DNA from 4 places in the Lentzea sp. NPDC020367 genome. Region 2 is predicted to be linked to each of the others. Evidence: riboswitches for the same ligand, from Rfam matches in the RefSeq annotation. Region 2 holds a riboswitch; each other region holds the start of a gene.
The links. A riboswitch is a leader RNA that binds a small molecule or an ion and turns the genes downstream of it on or off. The one in region 2 is predicted to bind cobalamin.
Positions count from the first base shown of each region.

Region 1: it holds a riboswitch for cobalamin, as region 2 does, so the genes downstream of both, ACH413_RS03450 (hypothetical protein) here and metE (5-methyltetrahydropteroyltriglutamate--homocysteine S-methyltransferase) in region 2, are expected to answer to the same signal.
Region 3: it holds a riboswitch for cobalamin, as region 2 does, so the genes downstream of both, ACH413_RS42965 (iron ABC transporter permease) here and metE (5-methyltetrahydropteroyltriglutamate--homocysteine S-methyltransferase) in region 2, are expected to answer to the same signal.
Region 4: it holds a riboswitch for cobalamin, as region 2 does, so the genes downstream of both, cobN (cobaltochelatase subunit CobN) here and metE (5-methyltetrahydropteroyltriglutamate--homocysteine S-methyltransferase) in region 2, are expected to answer to the same signal.

Region 1 is NZ_JBIRVV010000001.1:775,109-779,444, forward strand. It holds gene ACH413_RS03440 (ribonucleotide-diphosphate reductase subunit beta) at 1-527, shown strand, start outside; gene ACH413_RS03445 (prenyltransferase/squalene oxidase repeat-containing protein) at 582-1,583, opposite strand; cobalamin riboswitch at 1,616-1,742, opposite strand; cobalamin riboswitch at 1,813-1,954, shown strand; gene ACH413_RS03450 (hypothetical protein) at 2,038-4,336, shown strand, end outside.
Region 2 is NZ_JBIRVV010000001.1:190,202-194,537, reverse strand. It holds gene ACH413_RS00940 (AMP-binding protein) at 1-146, opposite strand, end outside; gene ACH413_RS00935 (enoyl-CoA hydratase/isomerase family protein) at 139-879, opposite strand; gene ACH413_RS00930 (TetR/AcrR family transcriptional regulator) at 954-1,514, shown strand; cobalamin riboswitch at 1,513-1,718, shown strand; gene metE (5-methyltetrahydropteroyltriglutamate--homocysteine S-methyltransferase) at 1,826-4,051, shown strand; gene ACH413_RS00920 (NPP1 family protein) at 4,205-4,336, shown strand, end outside.
Region 3 is NZ_JBIRVV010000020.1:34,034-38,369, reverse strand. It holds gene ACH413_RS42975 (ABC transporter substrate-binding protein) at 1-467, opposite strand, end outside; gene ACH413_RS42970 (ABC transporter ATP-binding protein) at 464-1,204, opposite strand; gene ACH413_RS42965 (iron ABC transporter permease) at 1,204-2,226, opposite strand; cobalamin riboswitch at 2,259-2,391, opposite strand; gene ACH413_RS42960 (YciI family protein) at 2,486-2,905, shown strand; gene ACH413_RS42955 (3-isopropylmalate dehydrogenase) at 2,977-4,014, opposite strand; gene ACH413_RS42950 (S8 family serine peptidase) at 4,291-4,336, opposite strand, start outside.
Region 4 is NZ_JBIRVV010000006.1:261,089-265,424, reverse strand. It holds gene cobN (cobaltochelatase subunit CobN) at 1-1,305, opposite strand, end outside; cobalamin riboswitch at 1,340-1,475, opposite strand; gene ACH413_RS26435 (hypothetical protein) at 1,484-2,464, shown strand; gene ACH413_RS26430 (precorrin-8X methylmutase) at 2,461-3,081, shown strand; gene ACH413_RS26425 (precorrin-2 C(20)-methyltransferase) at 3,078-4,336, shown strand, end outside.

The sequences.
Region 1 (4,336 bases), 580 kb from region 2:
ACCGCAGGTCGTTCCTGCTCAACCTGATCTGCTTCGCGGCGTGCATCGAGGGCCTGTTCTTCTACGGCGCCTTCGCCTACGTCTACTTCCTGCGGTCGCGCGGGCTGCTGAACGGCCTCGCGTCGGGCACCAACTGGGTGTTCCGCGACGAGTCGATGCACATGGCGTTCGCGTTCGACGTCGTGGACACCGTGCGCCGCGAGGAGCCGGACCTGTTCGACGACTCCTTGTACGAGGAGGTCAAGCAGATGCTGCGCGAGGCCGTCGACGCCGAGGTGCAGTTCGCGGAGGACCTGCTCGGTGGAGGCGTCGCCGGCATGTCGGTGGCGGACATGCGGTCCTATTTGGAGCATGTCGCGGACCGGCGGCTGCAGGTGCTCGGAATCGAGCCGATCTACGGTTCCAAGAACCCGTTCGCGTTCATGGAGCTGCAGGACGTGCAGGAGCTGTCGAACTTCTTCGAGCGCCGGGTCTCGGCCTACCAGGTCGGCGTGACCGGCACGGTGGCGTTCGACGAGGACTTCTGAGTCGTGCCGGTGCGGTGCCCCTGGCCGGGAACTCCGGTCAGGGGCACCGCTTCGTCAGCAGGCGAGCGTCGGCGCGGCGGGGTTGCCGCCGCCGTCGAGGTTCGCGAGCTTGACGCCGGTCAGGCCGAGCACCGCCTGGGCCGTGGCACGCGGAGCGGTCGCCTGGTCGAATCCCGTTGCGTCGTAGGCGATCGCGCCTCGGTCCGCTGCGGCACCCGAGCAGCCGACCGCGAGCGAACGCAGGAACTGCCGTGCCTGCGTCGCGGCGGCCGGGCGGTGACCGGCCAGCGCCTGCGCGGCCAGGCCGGTGCTGTTCGCGTTGGAAGCGTTGGTGCCGACGGAGAAACCGCCGTCGGCGTTCTGCTTCGACGCGAGCCACGTGGTGCCTTCGGCGGCGTTGACGTTGTCACCGGTGGCGCGCAACGCCTGCACGACCAAGGCGGTCGAGTCCACGTCGCTGGCGCACGGGGTCTGGCCGAAGTTCAGCGGGAAACCCCCGTCGGGGCACTGGGTTCCGGCGAGGAAGGCCTTGGCCGACGCGGGCGTGCCACCTGGCGTGCGCTCGAGGGCCAGCAGCGCCAGGGACTGGGTGAAGGCGTTGGAGAAGTCACCGAAGTCCGAGCGGTCGGAGAACCTGCCCGACGGCGCGAGCAGGCCACGCAGACCGGCTTCCAGGTCGACACCGCCGAACGCGTTGCCGTTCTTGTGCCGCACCTTCGCCGCCAGCAACAGCTTGGCGTGCGCGCCCGCGTAGGCCTCGGTGCCGGAACCGACGTACCCGGTGGTGATCTCCGGCTTCGCCAGCCACGTGATGGCCTTCTCGGCGTTGGTGTCCGAGGAACGGGCGGCGGCGAACGCGAAGATCGCGTCGATCGTCAGGCCCTGGTCCGGGAACTTCTGACCGCCGAAGTCGGCCTCGAACCGTTCGCCGTCGACCAGTTGCCGGGCGAGCCAGCCCGCAGCGGCGTCGGACTTGTTGTGCGTGGCCGCCACCGCGGGGGTGACAGCGGTGCCAATGCCCAGCATCAGGACAGCAGCGAGCACCAGACGTCTCATGAGAACCCTTTCCCGCACTTCCACGACAGGAGTTGGTGAACACCGCGCGATGCGGGTGACCGGGCTTGCCGCGGAGGGCACACCGTTGCGGGACAGCGCCGGATTCTCACCGGACTTCCCCCGCGTCGCGCTGAACGCCCAACAGGTTCTCATGCCGCGCAAGGCCTCGTACCGGGTACGGATGTGACGCTCGCCTCCGACCCCGAAGGCGGTGCCGAACAGCGGTTTCCAGGTGTTAACCTCGCTCGGCTCGACAACTTCATACCTCGCCCGTGACGGGGAAGCCGGTCGGAATCCGGCACTGTCGCGCAACCGTGGGCCACTGTTTCCAGTGGCGAGTCGGGTCACCATCCGGGCGGGGTGAACGGACCGACCGCTGTCGCGAAACGCAGGGGTGGCTGCCGGCGCCCCGCGCCGTCTCCTCTCCTCGAGCAGCACGAGGAGGGGGAGAGAAATGACCCGGCGCAGGAGCCTGGCCGCACTGGCGTTCGCCGTCGGCGCGGGCCTGATCGCCACGACGATCGCCGGAACCGCGGCCGCCGCGGGAGATCGCGACGCCGCCCACTCCAGCTCCGTGTGGCTCTCCCACCAGCTGCGACCCGACGGCACCCTGGAGAACCCGCTCGGCGGCGACCTGCCCGACCACGGTCTGATGCTCGACCTGGTCTTCGCGATGCACGCCTCGGGCGACGGCGCGCTCGCCGAGCCGATCATGAAGTTCCTGGACGACCAGGGACACGCCACCGACTACTTCACCTGGGACGGCCTCGCTCCAGGCCAGGGCTTCGACCAGATCATCGTCGGCGGCGCGGTGGCCAAGACCCTGCTCGCCGCCCAGATCTCCGGCCGTGATCCGCGTGCCTTCGACGGCCACGACATGGTCGCCGAGACGAAGGCGGCGATCCGGCGCTCGGGAGTCGACGCCGGCCGGGTCAGCGACTACTCGAAGAACCCCGAGTGGGCGGACATGGTGAACAACAACGCCAACATGTTCGGCCAGTCCCTCGCCGTGATCGGACTGGCCGTGGCGGGGGAGAACGACCAGCCCGCCATCGACAAGATGGTGACGCAGCAGTGTTCCGAGGGCTACTTCCGGATCTTCTTCGGGTACGTCCAGGGACCTGAGGGCCTCAAGGTGTCCTCGTGTGACGAGGGGAAGGCGGACGGCTCGTCGTCGCCGGACGGTGACGCGACGGGCCTCGCGCTGTCGGCCATGCTCGCGGCGAAGCGCGCTGGGGCGACCGGGCTCGACGAGCCGATCGCGAGGACCGTGACGTGGTTGAAGAACAACCAATCCGCCGGTGGTGGCTGGGGTGGTGGTGTCGGGACCGAGGCGCCGAACACCAACAGCACCGGCCTGATCGTGCAGGCGCTCGCGGACGCGGGCGGCGCGGGTCCTGAGGTCGCCAGGGGCGTCGAGTTCCTGAAGTCCGCGCAGGCCGGCGCGTCCGACGCGGGTACCGCGCTGGCCGGGCAGATCGGTGCGATCGCGTACAACCCGGCCTCGTACCAGGCGGCGCGCACCGGCGGCATCTCCGGCATCGACACGTGGATCAGGGCGAGTGCGCAGGCCTCGCTCGGGTTGTCGCAGATCGGGTTGTACGCGCTGGCCAAGGGCGACGTGCCCGAGCCGACCCCGACCACCACGACGGCGAGCAGCACCCCGACGACGACCACGGCGGCACAGGGCACCACGACCACGCCACCACCCGTGCACACCAAGACCACGACCGTTCAGGCGCCCGCGCCGACGACCAAGCCGAAGGCCGTGGTCCGCCAGCCCGCCCCGGCGCCGAAGACCGTCCAACCGGCCGCGACGACGTCCGCCGCGAAGCTCGGCGCCTACCTGGCCGACAAGCTCGTGCGCGGCGACCACGTCGAGGTCACCGAGAACGACAGGACCTACGTCGACTACGACGCGACCGCGGACCTGGTGCTGGCCCTGCACGCGCTGGGCGAGCAGCAGGAAGCCGCGAAGAAGGCCTCGGAGTTTCTGCTGACACCGGACGCGATCAACGCCTACGCGCACGGCGCCGGGCAGGAGACCGGCGACGCCGCCTACGCCGAACCGCTCGCGAAGCTCGTGGTCCTGGCCCAGTTCCAGAAGTCCGACGACCTCGCGAACCGGTTGCGCGCCGACTTGGCGGCACTGCGGGGCGCGGACGGCCTGTTCACCGACACCGGTTCGTTCGCGGACTCCGAGGACTCCGTCCGCCGCCACACCTGGGCGGTGCTCGCCACCGTCGCCGACCCCGGCCAGGCGATCGAGGCGCTGGCCGCCCGTCAGTGCGAGGACGGCACGTTCCCGGAACGCATGGACGACGCCGACTGCGAGGACGGCGATCTCGCCTCCACCGCCGCCGCGGTCACCGCGCTGAACAGCAGGCCGTTCACCGAGGACGCGCCCGTCGCCCAGGCCCCGGCCGAGTGGTCGAAGGAGCGCGCGGCCGCGTTCGTGAAGGCGATCTCGTTGCTCGGCACCAAGCCGAACGGCAAGGGCATGGTCGACGACGACGGTGGCGCGCCCTCCATCGCGTTGAGCGCCTCGGTCGCGGGTGCTCGTCAGGCAGCGGGCCTGGACGTGAGCGGTACCGCGAAGACCATCGGCGGAATGGTGCTCGCCGACGGGGGCCTGCCGCGGGTGTCCGGCGGTGACGGCACGACCGACTTCGGCACGAGTCTCGTTGCCGCACAAGGCATCGCCGGCCGATCCTGGATCAGCGCGGACGGTTCTCCGCTGTCACCGGTGGTGC
Region 2 (4,336 bases):
CCCTTGTCCCGCAACGCCTGCGCGTACCCGTCCGACAGCGCGTCGATCTCGGCGAAGGTGAACGAGCCGCCGGGATCGAACGTCCACGCGGTCTTGTCCGGCCACCGCGTCACGGCCGTCCGCAGCGCGCCGATGAGGTCAGCCACGGCCGAACTCCTCCCGCGGCTCGTCCCCCTCGCCGGACAGGCTCGTGACGATCGCGTGGTCGACCTCAGTCGCCATCGCCTGCTCCAGCGTCGAGTCCAGGCCCAGGTCGAGCGCCCGTTTCGCGAGCCCGGCGGCGACCGGCGGCTGGGCGGCGATGCGGCGCGCGAGCTTCATCGCGTGCTTCTCGTGGTTCAGCGCGTAGGAGTTGATCAGCCCCAGCTCGTACGCGCGCGGAGGGTGGATCCGTTCGCCGAGCAGGAGCATCTCCTTGGCACGCGCCAAACCGACGATCCGAGGCAGCAGGCTGGAGATCCCGCCGGTCACGCTGAGCCCGACGCCGACCTCGGGAAATCCGAACTGCGCGCTGGTCTGCGCCACGACCAGGTCGCAGCCCAGCGCGAACTCGGCGCCCGCGCCCAGCGCGTAGCCGTGGACCGCCGCGATCACGATGCCGGGGAAGTCGCGGATCGCGCGAGTCACGTCCTGGATGCGCTCCAACCGGGCCCGCGTCTGCTCCTCGGTCTCGACCGGCACCGGCTCCTTCAGGTCGTGGCCGGCGCAGAACGACTTGCCGCGGCCCGCCAGCACGATCACCCGCGCCTGGTCCTCGCGCGCCCGTGCGAACGCGGCCAGCAGGTCCTCGACCAGCGCCGGGACCACGGCGTTGAGCCGTTCCGGACGGTTCAGGTGCACCTGCGCGATGCCCTCGGCACAGGAGTAGTCGACGGTCATCTCTCCCCTTCGATCGATCGATCGATCGGGCCTGACGCTAGAGTGAGCGAGTCGGGCCGGTCAAGGGAGGCAGCATGACGACGGAGGAACGGGTCCGCGAGGCGGCCGTGCGGTTGTTCGCCGAGCGCGGCTTCCACGGCACCGGCATCCGCGACCTCGCGCAGGCCGCCGGGCTGTCGTCGGCGACGCTCTACCACTACATGGGCACCAAGGAAGACCTGCTGGTCGAGATCATGCGCACGAGCCTGACCGAGCTGATCGGCAAGGCCGAGCAGATCACCGGTGACGAGACGGACCGTCTCGTCTCGTTGGTCAAGATGCACGTGCGGGCGCACGCCGAGAAGCCGCGCGAGACGGCGGTGGTGGACGGCGAGATGCGCGCGCTGACCGGCGAGCGCCGCGAAGAGATCGTGGCGTTGCGCGACCGCTACGAGCGCTTCTGGCAGGACGCGATCGACGACGGCGTGAAGGCGCGCAAGCTGACGGTCGCCGATCCGAGCGTCGCGCGGCTCGCGTTGCTGGAGATGTGCAGCGGCGTCTCCCGGTGGTACTCCCCTGCGGGGCCGGTCAAGTTGAGTGATCTCACCATTCAGTACGCGGCTATGGCGCTGGGCATGCTCGGCGCGGCCCGCTAGGGTCGGTGCTGCCAGCGGTTCACCCGGGCTCGTTCCGGGTGGAGCAAAAGGGAACCCGGTGCGAGTCCGGGACTGCCCCGCAGCGGTGAGTGGGAACGAAAGCCGTCAGAAGCACTGGGTCTGCCAGATCTGGGAAGCGACGGCCGGTAGGAGCGAGCAACACGCCCACGAGTCCGAAGACCTGCCGCCGGTCCGCGCGCCGACCCGGTGCGCGGTGCTCCGGAGCCTCTCGGGCGGGCTGACGGGCGCGGCTGCGTGCCGTCCTGCTCGCGTGTCTCCGGTGCTTCCGCACGCTCGCGAGGAGAGAGCTTGTGACCATCGGCAGCACTGTCTTTGGTTATCCCCGAATCGGACCGAAGCGCGAACTGAAGCGCGCGGTCGAGCAGTACTGGGCCGGGAAGATCGACGAGGCCGCCCTCCGGGAGACGGCGAGGCAGCTCAGGGCGCAGACCTGGGCCGAACTGTCCGAACTGGACTCCGTTCCGTCGAACACCTTCTCGTTCTACGACCAGGTGCTCGACACGTCGTTGCTGTTCGACGCGATCCCGCAGCGGTTCCGCGACCTCGGACTGTCCGAACTGGACACCTACTTCGCGGCGGCACGAGGCCGCGACGGCGCCGCGGCCCTGGAACTGACGAAGTGGTTCGACACGAACTACCACTACCTGGTGCCGGAACTGGGCCCGGACACCGAGTTCCGGCTCGCCTGCGACAAGCCGATCGCCGAGTACCGCGAGGCGCTCGAACTCGGCGTCACGACCCGGCCGGTGCTGCTCGGCCCGGTGACGTACCTGTTGCTGGCCAAGAGCACGGTGCCCGGCTTCGAACCGCTGGCGCTGCTCGACCGCCTGCTGGAGGCGTACGTCGAACTGCTCGGCCGCCTGCGCGTCGAGGGCGTCGAGTGGGTGCAGATCGACGAACCGGCGTTCGCCGCCGACCGCACCCCGGCCGACCTGAACGCGTTGCGCCGCGCGTACCGAACGCTCAGCGGACTGCCCGGCCGGCCGAAGCTCCTGGTCACCGGCTACTACGGCGACCTCGGCGAGGCGCTGCCGATCCTGGCCGAGTCGCAGGTCGAGGCGATCGGCATCGACCTGGTCAGCGCACCGGACACGTCGGTCGCGATCCCCGCGTTGCGCGACAAGATCCTGGTGGCCGGCCTGGTCGACGGACGCAACGTGTGGCGCACCGACCTGCACGCCGCGCTGGCGAAGGCCGCGACGTTGCTGGGCTTCGCGAACGAGGTCGTCGTGTCGTCGTCCTCCACGCTGCTGCACGTGCCGTACGACCTGGACGCCGAGGACCTGGAGCCGGACGTGCAGGCGCGGCTCGCGTTCGCGCGGCAGAAGGTCCGCGAGATCGTGGTGCTGGGCAGGGCTTTGCGCGGCGGGGCCGACGGCGCCTGGGCCGACGAGGCGAAGCGCCAGGTGCCCAGCCCGCGCCGCGACGACCACGTCCGGGCGCGCATCGAGTCGTTGCGGCCGGAGCACAGTCTCCGGGCGCCGTACGAGGACCGAGCCGCCGCCCAGCAGGCCCGGCTCGGGTTGCCGCCGCTCGCGACCACGACGATCGGGTCGTTCCCGCAGACCGGCGACATCCGCAAGGCGCGCGCGGCCGTGCGCAGCGGTGAGATCACCGAGGACGAGTACGAGCAGCGGATGCGGGACGAGATCGGTCGCGTGATCGATCTGCAGGAGGACATCGGCCTGGACGTGCTGGTGCACGGCGAACCCGAGCGCAACGACATGGTCCAGTACTTCGCCGAGCACCTGGAAGGCTTCGCCAGCACGCAGTTCGCGTGGGTGCAGTCGTACGGGTCGCGGTGCGTGCGGCCGCCGATCATCCACGGTGACGTGTCCCGGCCGAAGCCGATGACGGTGCCGTGGAGCACCTACGCGCAGTCGCTGACGTCCAAGCCGGTCAAGGGAATGCTGACCGGTCCGGTGACGATCCTCGCGTGGTCGTTCGTCCGCGACGACCAGCCGCTGGCCGACACCGCGGCTCAGGTGGCGCTGGCGTTGCGCGACGAGATCCGCGACCTGGAGGCCGCCGGGATCCGGGTGGTGCAGGTCGACGAACCGGCGTTGCGCGAACTGCTTCCGTTGCGCCGGAAGGACCAACCGGCGTACCTGGAGTGGTCGGTCGGCGCGTTCCGGCTCGCCACCGCGGGCGCGACGCCGGGCACCCAGATCCACACCCACCTGTGCTACTCGGAGTTCGGCGAGGTGCTCGGCGCGATCTCCGACCTCGACGCCGACGTCACGACGATCGAGGCCGCGCGGTCCAAGATGGAGATCCTGGAGGGCCTGGAGTTCCCGCGCGGCATCGGTCCCGGCGTCTACGACATCCACTCACCGCTGGTGCCGAGCGAGGACGACATCGTTTCGCTGATCACCGAAGCGGTGCGCGCGGTGCCAGGTGAACGTTTGTGGATCAACCCCGACTGCGGGTTGAAGACGCGCGGTTACGCCGAGGTGGAGCCCGCGTTGCGAAACCTGGTCGCGGCGACCCGTCGCATGAGGGCTCAGCTGGGCTGATGAGAGCGCGACCCCGGGACGTGATCGATTCCGTCCCGGGGTTGTTAATTTCCCGGTATGGCAAAGATTTGGCGAAGTACCTAGACGTGAACGTGGTTCATGTACCACCTTCGGCCTCGCAAGCCTCGCTCCCCTGCACCCCGGAGGCCTCTGTTGAGGAAGAAGCTCCTGTCCGCGCTCGCCGGCGCACTGCTGATCACGGCACTGTTCCCCGGCATCGCGCTCGCTGACCCGCCCCGGGCCATCCCCGCCAACTACGAGGAGGCCGACGGCAAGTGGCAGCCG
Region 3 (4,336 bases), on a different contig from region 2:
ATGATCCCGCGCTGCTTCCCCACCCCGTTCCGGCAGGCCTCGGTCAGCTGGTACGTCCCGATCCCCAAAGCCTTCAACGAGTCCGGCGTGAACCCGGTGCTCTCACTGAACCCGTAGTTCCACCCGGCGAACACCAGATCCGCGTTGACCCCCTGCACGACCTCCTTGGAGATCTTGTCCGACAGGTGCTTCACACTGCCGAACTCGGCCTTCCAGGGCGAGGTCCGCACGTCGACGGTGTCGACACCGGAGACCACGTAGCCGGCCATCCGATCCTTCAACCCCAGAGCGAACATCAACTCGGTGATCCCGGTGTCGTTGGTGACCACTTTGGACGGAATCTTGTCGAACGTGACCTGCTGACCGCAGTTGGTGACGGTCACCGGGTCGGACGCGGAGGTGTCCTGGGCGACCGTGGCACCGCAGCCGGAAACCAACAGCACAGCGGCAAGGACAACGGTTCTCAAGGGGTGACCTCCTGGTCGAACAGGAGCTGGGGAACTCCCGTGGTCGGATGCCGCACGACGTGCGCGGTGACGTGGAAAACCTTGGCGATCAGCTCGGGGACCAACACCTCGACCGGTGTGCCGGACGCAACGATCCGCCCTTCGTCCAACACGTAAAGGCGGTCACAAAAAGATGCGGCGAGGTTCAGATCGTGCAGAACCGTCAGCACCGTGATCCCCAGCCCACGCGTGAGCCGGAGAACGTCGAGCTGATGGCGAATGTCGAGATGGTTCGTGGGCTCGTCCAGCACGAGCACCCGCGGCTCCTGGGCGATCGCACGGGCGATGAGCACGCGCTGGCGCTCACCACCGGACAAACTGAGGAAGCTGCGCGAAGCGAGATGCGAAACGTCCACAGTGGCCAATGCCTCGGCCACCACCCGGACATCACGCGAAGGATCGCGGTCGTGCGGCAGCCGGCCCATCTCCACGACCTCGGTGACCGTGAAGTCGAACTCGACCTGCGACTCCTGCGTCAACGCCGCGAGGTGGCGGGCGACATCGTGTCGTTTGTGGACGTTCAAGCCGTCGAGCAGCACAGTTCCGGCGTCCGGCTTCAACGCCCGGTACACGCAGCGCAGCGTCGTGGACTTGCCGCTGCCGTTCGGGCCCACGATGCCGACGACCTCGCGAGAGGCGTGCAAAGAAACGTCGGAGATGATGTTCCGGACAGCGACGTCGTGCAGCTCGACGCGCATCAGCGGCCTCCGAAGACGTAGGACTTGCGACGCATCAGGAAGATGAAGCAAGGCACGCCGAGTGCGGCCGTGATGACGCCGAGCGGGAGTTCCTCCGGCGCCGCGAGCATCCGCGCGGCCACGTCCACCCAGACCAGGAACGACGCTCCGGCCAGCGGTGCGAGCGCCAGGACCTTGCGGTGGTCGGCGCCCACGACCATGCGCGTCAGGTGCGGCAGCATCAGTCCGACGAACCCGACGGCACCGCTGACCGCCACCAGCACACCGGTCATGGCCGCGGTGACGACGAACAGGTGCGTGCGGAACCGGTTGACCGCCACGCCGAGCGTGGTCGCGGTCTCGTCGCCCATCGCCAGCGCGTTGAGCTGCCGCGCCTTGGTCGCCAGGTAGACGATGCCGGCCGCGGTCACCACGGCGGCGACGGGCAGCGACTGCCAGTTCGCCCCGCCGAGGCTGCCGAGCAACCAGAACATCGCGGCCCGCGCCGCCTCACCGCGCGGTGCCTGGAACACCAGCAGCATCGCCACGGCGGAGAACCCGTACGCGAGCGCCGTCCCGGTCAACACGAGCCGCAACGGTGTGAGCCCTCGGCTCGTGCGTGCGGTGATGTAGACCAGGGCGGTAGCGCCAAGACCGGTCAGGAACGCTCCCACCGACAACGCGTAGACGCCGAGACCGGACAGGATGCCGAGCGTCGCCACCGCCGTCGCGCCCACGCTCGCGCCCGACGAGATGCCGAGCACGTAAGGGTCGGCCAACGCGTTGCGCACCATCGCCTGAATCGCGACGCCGACCGTGCTCAGGCCGGCGCCGACGACGGCCGCGAGCAGAACGCGGGGAAGCCGGATGTCCCAGACGATGTGGTACTGCCCGGCGAGGTCGGCGGGGATCGTGCCGCCGGTCAGCGCCGCCCACAGCAGTTCGAGCGTGAGGCCGAACGGAACGGAGACGGGGCCGAGCGCGACGCCCGCGACGAGACTGACGGCGAGCACGCCGACGAGCACGCTGATCTTGGAGAGCACTGGGTCCTTCCCGCAGTCCACGGCGGAGTCGGAACTTCTCGGTCACCGTGAGCGGGTGTTCGGGCTCGTCTCCTGATCAGGAGACCTACCGTTGCGGGTCAGCGCCGGACTTCGACCGGTCTTCCCCCACGCACGACTGAGGCGACCCTACCTGCGGAAACAGAAAGTTCGAAAATTTTCGGGTGTGATGTCGATCCGGCCCACGGCCCGTTCGACCTGTGGACGTCACCGAGAAAGACACCGAGCGAGGAGATCCACCGTGAAGTACATCCTGATCATGCGCGCCACCGACGAGGGCTTCGCCAACATGGGCGAGGTCGACTTCGACAAGATGCTGGAGACGGTCGGCGCGTTCAACGAGGAGCTGATCCGCGCCGGTGTGCTGCTGGCCGCCGAGGGTCTCTCCGAGCCGTCCGAGGGCGTCGTCGTGGACTACTCCGCCGAGCCGCCGGTCGTCACGGACGGCCCGTACGGCGAGACCAAGGAGCTGTTCAACGGCTTCTACCTGCTCAACGTCTCGTCGAAGGAAGAAGCGATCGAGTGGGCCAAGCGCATGCCGCTGGCAGGCCCGGGGTTCAAGACCGAGATCCGGCGCGTGCCGACGATCGACGAGTTCCCGCAGGACAACGAGTGGATCAAGAAGGAGCGCGCGTGGCGTGAGGCCAACGGCCAGCTCTGATCGACGCGCGGAAACGCCGAAGCCCGGCCGGAGAAATCCGGCCGGGCTTCAAAACGTCGAGCGGATGAACCTCAGCCAGTGCGGACGTTCGACGACACGAGTGCCGCGAGACGATCGCCGATGGCGTAGGTGGCCCCAGGCGACTGGTGGTCCCTGGTAGCGAGATCAAAGGCCACGGAGGCCTCGATCCGGCGGGCCGACTCGTGCTCGCCGAGGTGGTCGAGCAGCAGCGCGACCGACAGCACGGCGGCCGTCGGGTCCGCGATGCCCTGGCCCGCGATGTCCGGCGCCGAACCGTGCACCGGCTCGAACATCGACGGGTTGCGACGGGTCACGTCCATGTTTCCCGACGCGGCCAGGCCGATGCCACCCGTGACGGCGGCGGCGAGGTCGGTCAGGATGTCGCCGAACAGGTTGTCGGTGACGATCACGTCGTAACGGCCCGGGTCGGTGACCATGTGAATGGTCGCCGCGTCCACGTGCTGGTAGGCCACGGTGACGTCCGGGTGCTGCAGCGAGACCTCCTCCACGACGCGCGACCACAACGAGCCGGCGTGCGTGAGGACGTTCGTCTTGTGCACCAAGGTCAGGTGCCGGCGCTGACGGTTCGACGCACGCGCGAAGGCGTCCCGGACCACGCGCTCGACGCCGAACGAGGTGTTCAGCGAGACCTCGGTGGCGATCTCGTGCGGCGTGTCCTTGCGGAGCAGGCCGCCGTTGCCCGCGTACGGGCCTTCCGTGCCCTCGCGGACCACCACCATGTCGATCTCCGGCGGGTCCGCGAGCGGGCTGCGGACACCGGGGTAGAGACGAGCCGGGCGGAGGTTCACGTGGTGGTCGAGTTCGAAGCGCAGCCTCAGAAGCAGGCCCCGCTCCAGAATTCCGCTCGGCACCGACGGGTCGCCCACCGCGCCGAGCAGGATCGCGTCGTGCTGGCGAAGCTCTCCCAGCACCGACTCGGGCAACAACTCTCCCGTGGCGTGCCAGCGCGCCGCGCCGAGGTCGTAGCGAGTGATCTCGGCCGCCGGAACGACCTCTCCGAGGACCTTCAGGGCCTCAGCGATGACCTCGGGCCCGATCCCGTCTCCTGGGATCACTGCGAGCCGCATCCACACACCTCCCAGGTGTCAGTCCCCAATTGGTGGGACTACTTTCCTTCGCGAAAGGCTACCGGCATCCAGGCCGCCCGCCGCATGCCGGACACCCCATCGGGGTGTTATCTCCCGTACTGCGGGACACCCACACGGCCCATATCCCACTTTCGAGTGTCACTCGACCGCAGGAACGGGGTCGCGTCAAGGGGTGACGGGAGGCAGTTCCTGGCCGTGACATGCCGAGAGGCCCGGTTCCAAACGAAGAACCGGGCCTCTCGTGAAACATCCGATCTAGTAGGCGCTGCCCCGGCCACTCGACTTCACCAGGACGACCGAC
Region 4 (4,336 bases), on a different contig from region 2:
GCCCCAGTGCTCCTGCATCGACTCGCGGAAGTCTTCGGGCAGCGTCTCGTAGAACTCCCGGTAGTCCGCCGCGGCGATGCGCACGGGGTTGCTCTCGAACTGCTCCTGCGTCAGCCAGTCCGCGTCCTGGCCACCGGCCGCGATCAACGCGTGGATCAACGCGTCGCCGTCCAGCTCCTGCACGCCCGGCAGCGCGTCACCGATGTCGTAACCGTGCTCCTGCATGGCCTTCAGCAGCCGCACGGTCGACGCCGGCGTGTCCAGGCCGACCGCGTTGCCGATGCGGGAGTGCTTGGTCGGGTACGCCGACAGCATCACCGCGATCCTGCGCTCGGCCACCGGGATGTGCCGCAGCCTGCCGTGCCGGACCGCGATGCCCGCGACGCGCAGCGCCCGTTCCGGGTCGGCCACGTAGACGGTCAGCCCGTCCTCGTCGATCTCCTTGAAGGAGAACGGAACCGTGATGATCCGGCCGTCGAACTCGGGGATCGCGACCTGGGTCGCGGTGTCCAAAGGAGACAGTCCGTCGTCGTTCTCGTCCCACGAGTCGCGGCTCGACGTGAGGCACAACCCCTGCAGGATCGGCACGTCGAGCGCGGCCAGCGCGCCGACGTCCCACGCGTCGTCGTCGCCACCCGCCGAGGCCTTCGCGGGGTTCGTGCCACCCGCCGCGAGCACCGTTACGACGAGCGCGTCGGCCTGCCTGAGGGTGTCGAGCAGCTCGGGTTCGGCGGTGCGCAGCGAGGAGCAGAAGACCGGCAGGGGCTTGCCGCCCTTGGCCTCGATCGCGTCGCACAGGGCGTGCACGAACGCCGTGTTCCCGGCCACGTGGTGCGCCCGGTAGTAGAGCACCGCGACCGTCGGACCTTCTGGCGTTCCCTCGCGCTCCAGCACACCCCACGTGGGGGTGGCGGCGGGGGCCTCGAAGCCGTGGCCGGTCAGCAGCACGGTGTCCGACAGGAACTTGTGCAGCTCGGTGAGGTTCGCCGGACCGCCGTGCGCGAGGTAGAGGTGCGCCTCGGCGCACACGCCACCGGGCACCGTCGACAGCTCCATCAGCGCCGCGTCGGGCTGCATCTCACCGCCGAGCACCACCACGGGCAGCCCGCCGGCCAGCAGCCAGTCGAGGCCTTCCTCCCACATCCGGCGGCCGCCGAGGATGCGCACGAGGACCAGGTCCACGCCGTCGACGAGCACGGGCAGGTCGTCGGTCGTGAGTCGCGCGGGGTTGCCGAGCCGGTACTCGGCACCGCTCGCACGCGCCGACAGCAGGTCGGTGTCGGAGGTCGACAGCAGCAGGATCACGCAGGCTCCATCCCTCGTGGGGTCCTCGCCCCAAAATGCGGGTGACTGGCGAAGCGGAGTTCCTGACTCCCAGCGGTGTTCGCTGGTCACAGTGGCGGGACCGCGCCGGATTCACACCGGCTTCCTCCTGCGCTTCGTCGTTCGGGCTCACCCTAACCGGCGGGTTACAGTCCGACCTATGCGTAGTCACCCGGACGCCTGCCCCGGCGCCGTCGAGCTGCACGCCGCGGCCGACGGCGGGCTGGCGCGCATCCGGGTACCCGGCGGCACTCTTTCCGCTGCTCAGTGGGACGTCGTGCGCCTCGCCGCGCTCGAACTGGGTTCCGGCTCGATCGAGCTGACCTCCCGGGCGAACCTCCAGATCAGGGGCCTGGCGGACGGCGTGGAACTGGGCACGCGACTGACCGCGGCCGGGCTCCTGCCCTCCGCGTCGCACGAGCGGATCCGCAACATCATCGCGGCACCGCTGGAGGACAACCAGGCACTGGTCGACGCGATCGACACGGCCCTGTGCGCGGACCCGGCGCTGGCGGATCTGCCGGGCAGGTTCCTGGTGACGGTCGGGGCCTCGGTGAGCGGGTTGGGAGGGGACTTCGGCCTGGTCAACGACGTGCTTCTGCTCGCCGGTCGCGACACCGGCGTCCGCGTCACCGACCCCGTCGACGCGGTGGTGACCGCCGCCCGCCTCTTCCAGCAGCTCCGCGGCCAGGCCTGGCGCCTGTCCGAAGTGGACGACGGTGTGCGAAAGATCACCGCTCACTTCGGTGCCACCGACGCCCCGCGCATCACCCCGGCTGTGACGCCTGTCGCACCTTCACCTTTGACGCCAGGCGTGCCGCTCGGCCGGCTCGACGCTCACCAGCTCCCCGGCGTCGCCCTCCGCCTGACCCCGTGGCGCAGCCTGGTCGTCCCCGAAGGCACCGACACCACCGGCCTGATCACCGACCCGGCCTCCCCGTGGCACGGCGTCAGCGCCTGCACCGGCCGCCCGGGCTGCGCGAAGTCGCTCTCCGACGTGCGAGCTGACGCGCGAGCCTGGCTCGGAACCCCGCACGACCGCCCCGTTCACTGGTCAGGCTGTGCCCGCCGCTGCGGTCGTCCCGCAGGCGATGTGACCGAGTTCGTCGCGACCGGCGACGGCTACGAGGAGATCCGTTGACGCAGTACATCAAGGACGGGGCGGAGATCTACCGCCAGTCCTTCGCCACCATTCGCGCGGAGTCGGACCTCACCAGGTTCCCCGGCGACGTCGCGAAAGTCGTCGTCCGCATGATCCACGCGTGCGGCATGACCGATCTGCCGACCGACGTCGCCTTCTCGCCGAACGTCGTCCGCGACGCCCGTGCGGCACTGCGGGCGGGCGCGCCGATCCTGTGCGATGCCAACATGGTCGCGTCCGGCGTGACCCGCCGCCGCCTGCCCAAGGACAACGAAGTCCTTTGCTACCTGGGAGATCCGCGCACCCCCACGCGAGCCCAGGAGATCGGCAACACGCGCAGCGCCGCCGCGCTCGAACTGCTCGCGGACCGGTTCGACGGCGCGGTGATCGCGATCGGCAACGCCCCCACGGCGTTGTTCCACCTCCTCGACCTGATCGCCGCCGGAGCTCCGCGACCCGCCGCGGTACTGGGCATCCCGGTCGGGTTCATCGGGGCGGCGGAGTCCAAGGAAGCTTTGGCCGCAACGGATCTGGAGCACCTCGTGGTGCGCGGCCGGCGCGGCGGCAGTGCCATGACGGCGGCGGCCATCAACGCGATCGCGAGCGAGGAAGAATGACGGGCAAGCTCTACGGCGTCGGCCTGGGTCCCGGCGACCCGGAACTCGTGACGGTCAAGGCCGCGCGACTCATCAACGAAGCCGACGTGGTGGCGTTCCACAGCGCCCGGCACGGCAAGTCGGTCGCGAAGACCATTGCGGCCCAGTACTTCCGCAGCCAGGACGATCCGAACCCGCAGATCGTGGAACAGCTCGTCTACCCGGTCACCACCGAGGACACGGACGACTACCAGGGCGAGATCGACGCCTTCTACGAGGAGGCCGCCGCCAAGCTGGCCGCGCACCTCGACGCCGGCCGCGACGTCGTCGTGCTGGCCGCCGGGGACCCGTTCTTCTACGGCTCCTACATGCACATGCACAAACGCCTGGCCGACCGGTACGAGTGGGAAGTGGTCCCCGGCGTCACGTCCGTCAGCGGTGCTTCAGCAGTGCTCGGCACTCCGCTCGTGGAACGCGACGAGGTGCTCACGATCCTGCCGGGCACGTTGCCGCCCGCCGAGCTCGCGACCAGGCTCGCCGACACCGACAGCGCCGCGATCCTCAAGCTGGGCCGCACTTTCGCCAACGTCCGCGCGGCCCTCGAAGCGTCCGGCAGGCTCGACGGCGCGTGGTACGTCGAACGCGCCACCACCGGCCGCCAGAAGATGTCGCCGCTGGCCGACGTCGATCCCGAGAGCGTCCCGTACTTCTCGCTCGCCCTGCTGCCGAGCCAGTCCAAGCCCGCCAAGCCGAAGGGCGAGGTCGTGGTCATCGGCCTCGGCCCCGGCTCCCGCGACTGGCTCACCCCGGAGGCCCGCCAGGAGCTCGAGGCCGCCGACGAACTGGTCGGCTACAGCACCTACCTCAACCGCGTTCCCGAGCGGCCAGGCCAGAAGCGCCACTCCTCGCACAACCAGGTCGAGTCCGAACGCGCGGCCTTCGCCCTGGATCTCGCCCGCAAGGGTGCGCGGGTCGCCGTCGTGTCGTCGGGCGACCCCGGCGTCTTCGCCATGGCCACCGCGGTGCTGGAAGTCGCGGCGGAGTCCCCGGACGTGCCGGTGCGCGTCATCCCCGGTGTGACGGCCGCGAACGCCGTGGCGGCCAAGGCGGGCGCGCCGCTCGGGCACGACTACGCGGTGATCTCGTTGAGCGACCGGCTCAAGCCGTGGGACGTCATCGCCGAACGCCTCGAAGCCACCGCCAAGGCCGACCTGGTCATCGCGATCTACAACCCGGCGTCCAAGGCCCGCACCCACCAGGTGGCGGACACGCGCGA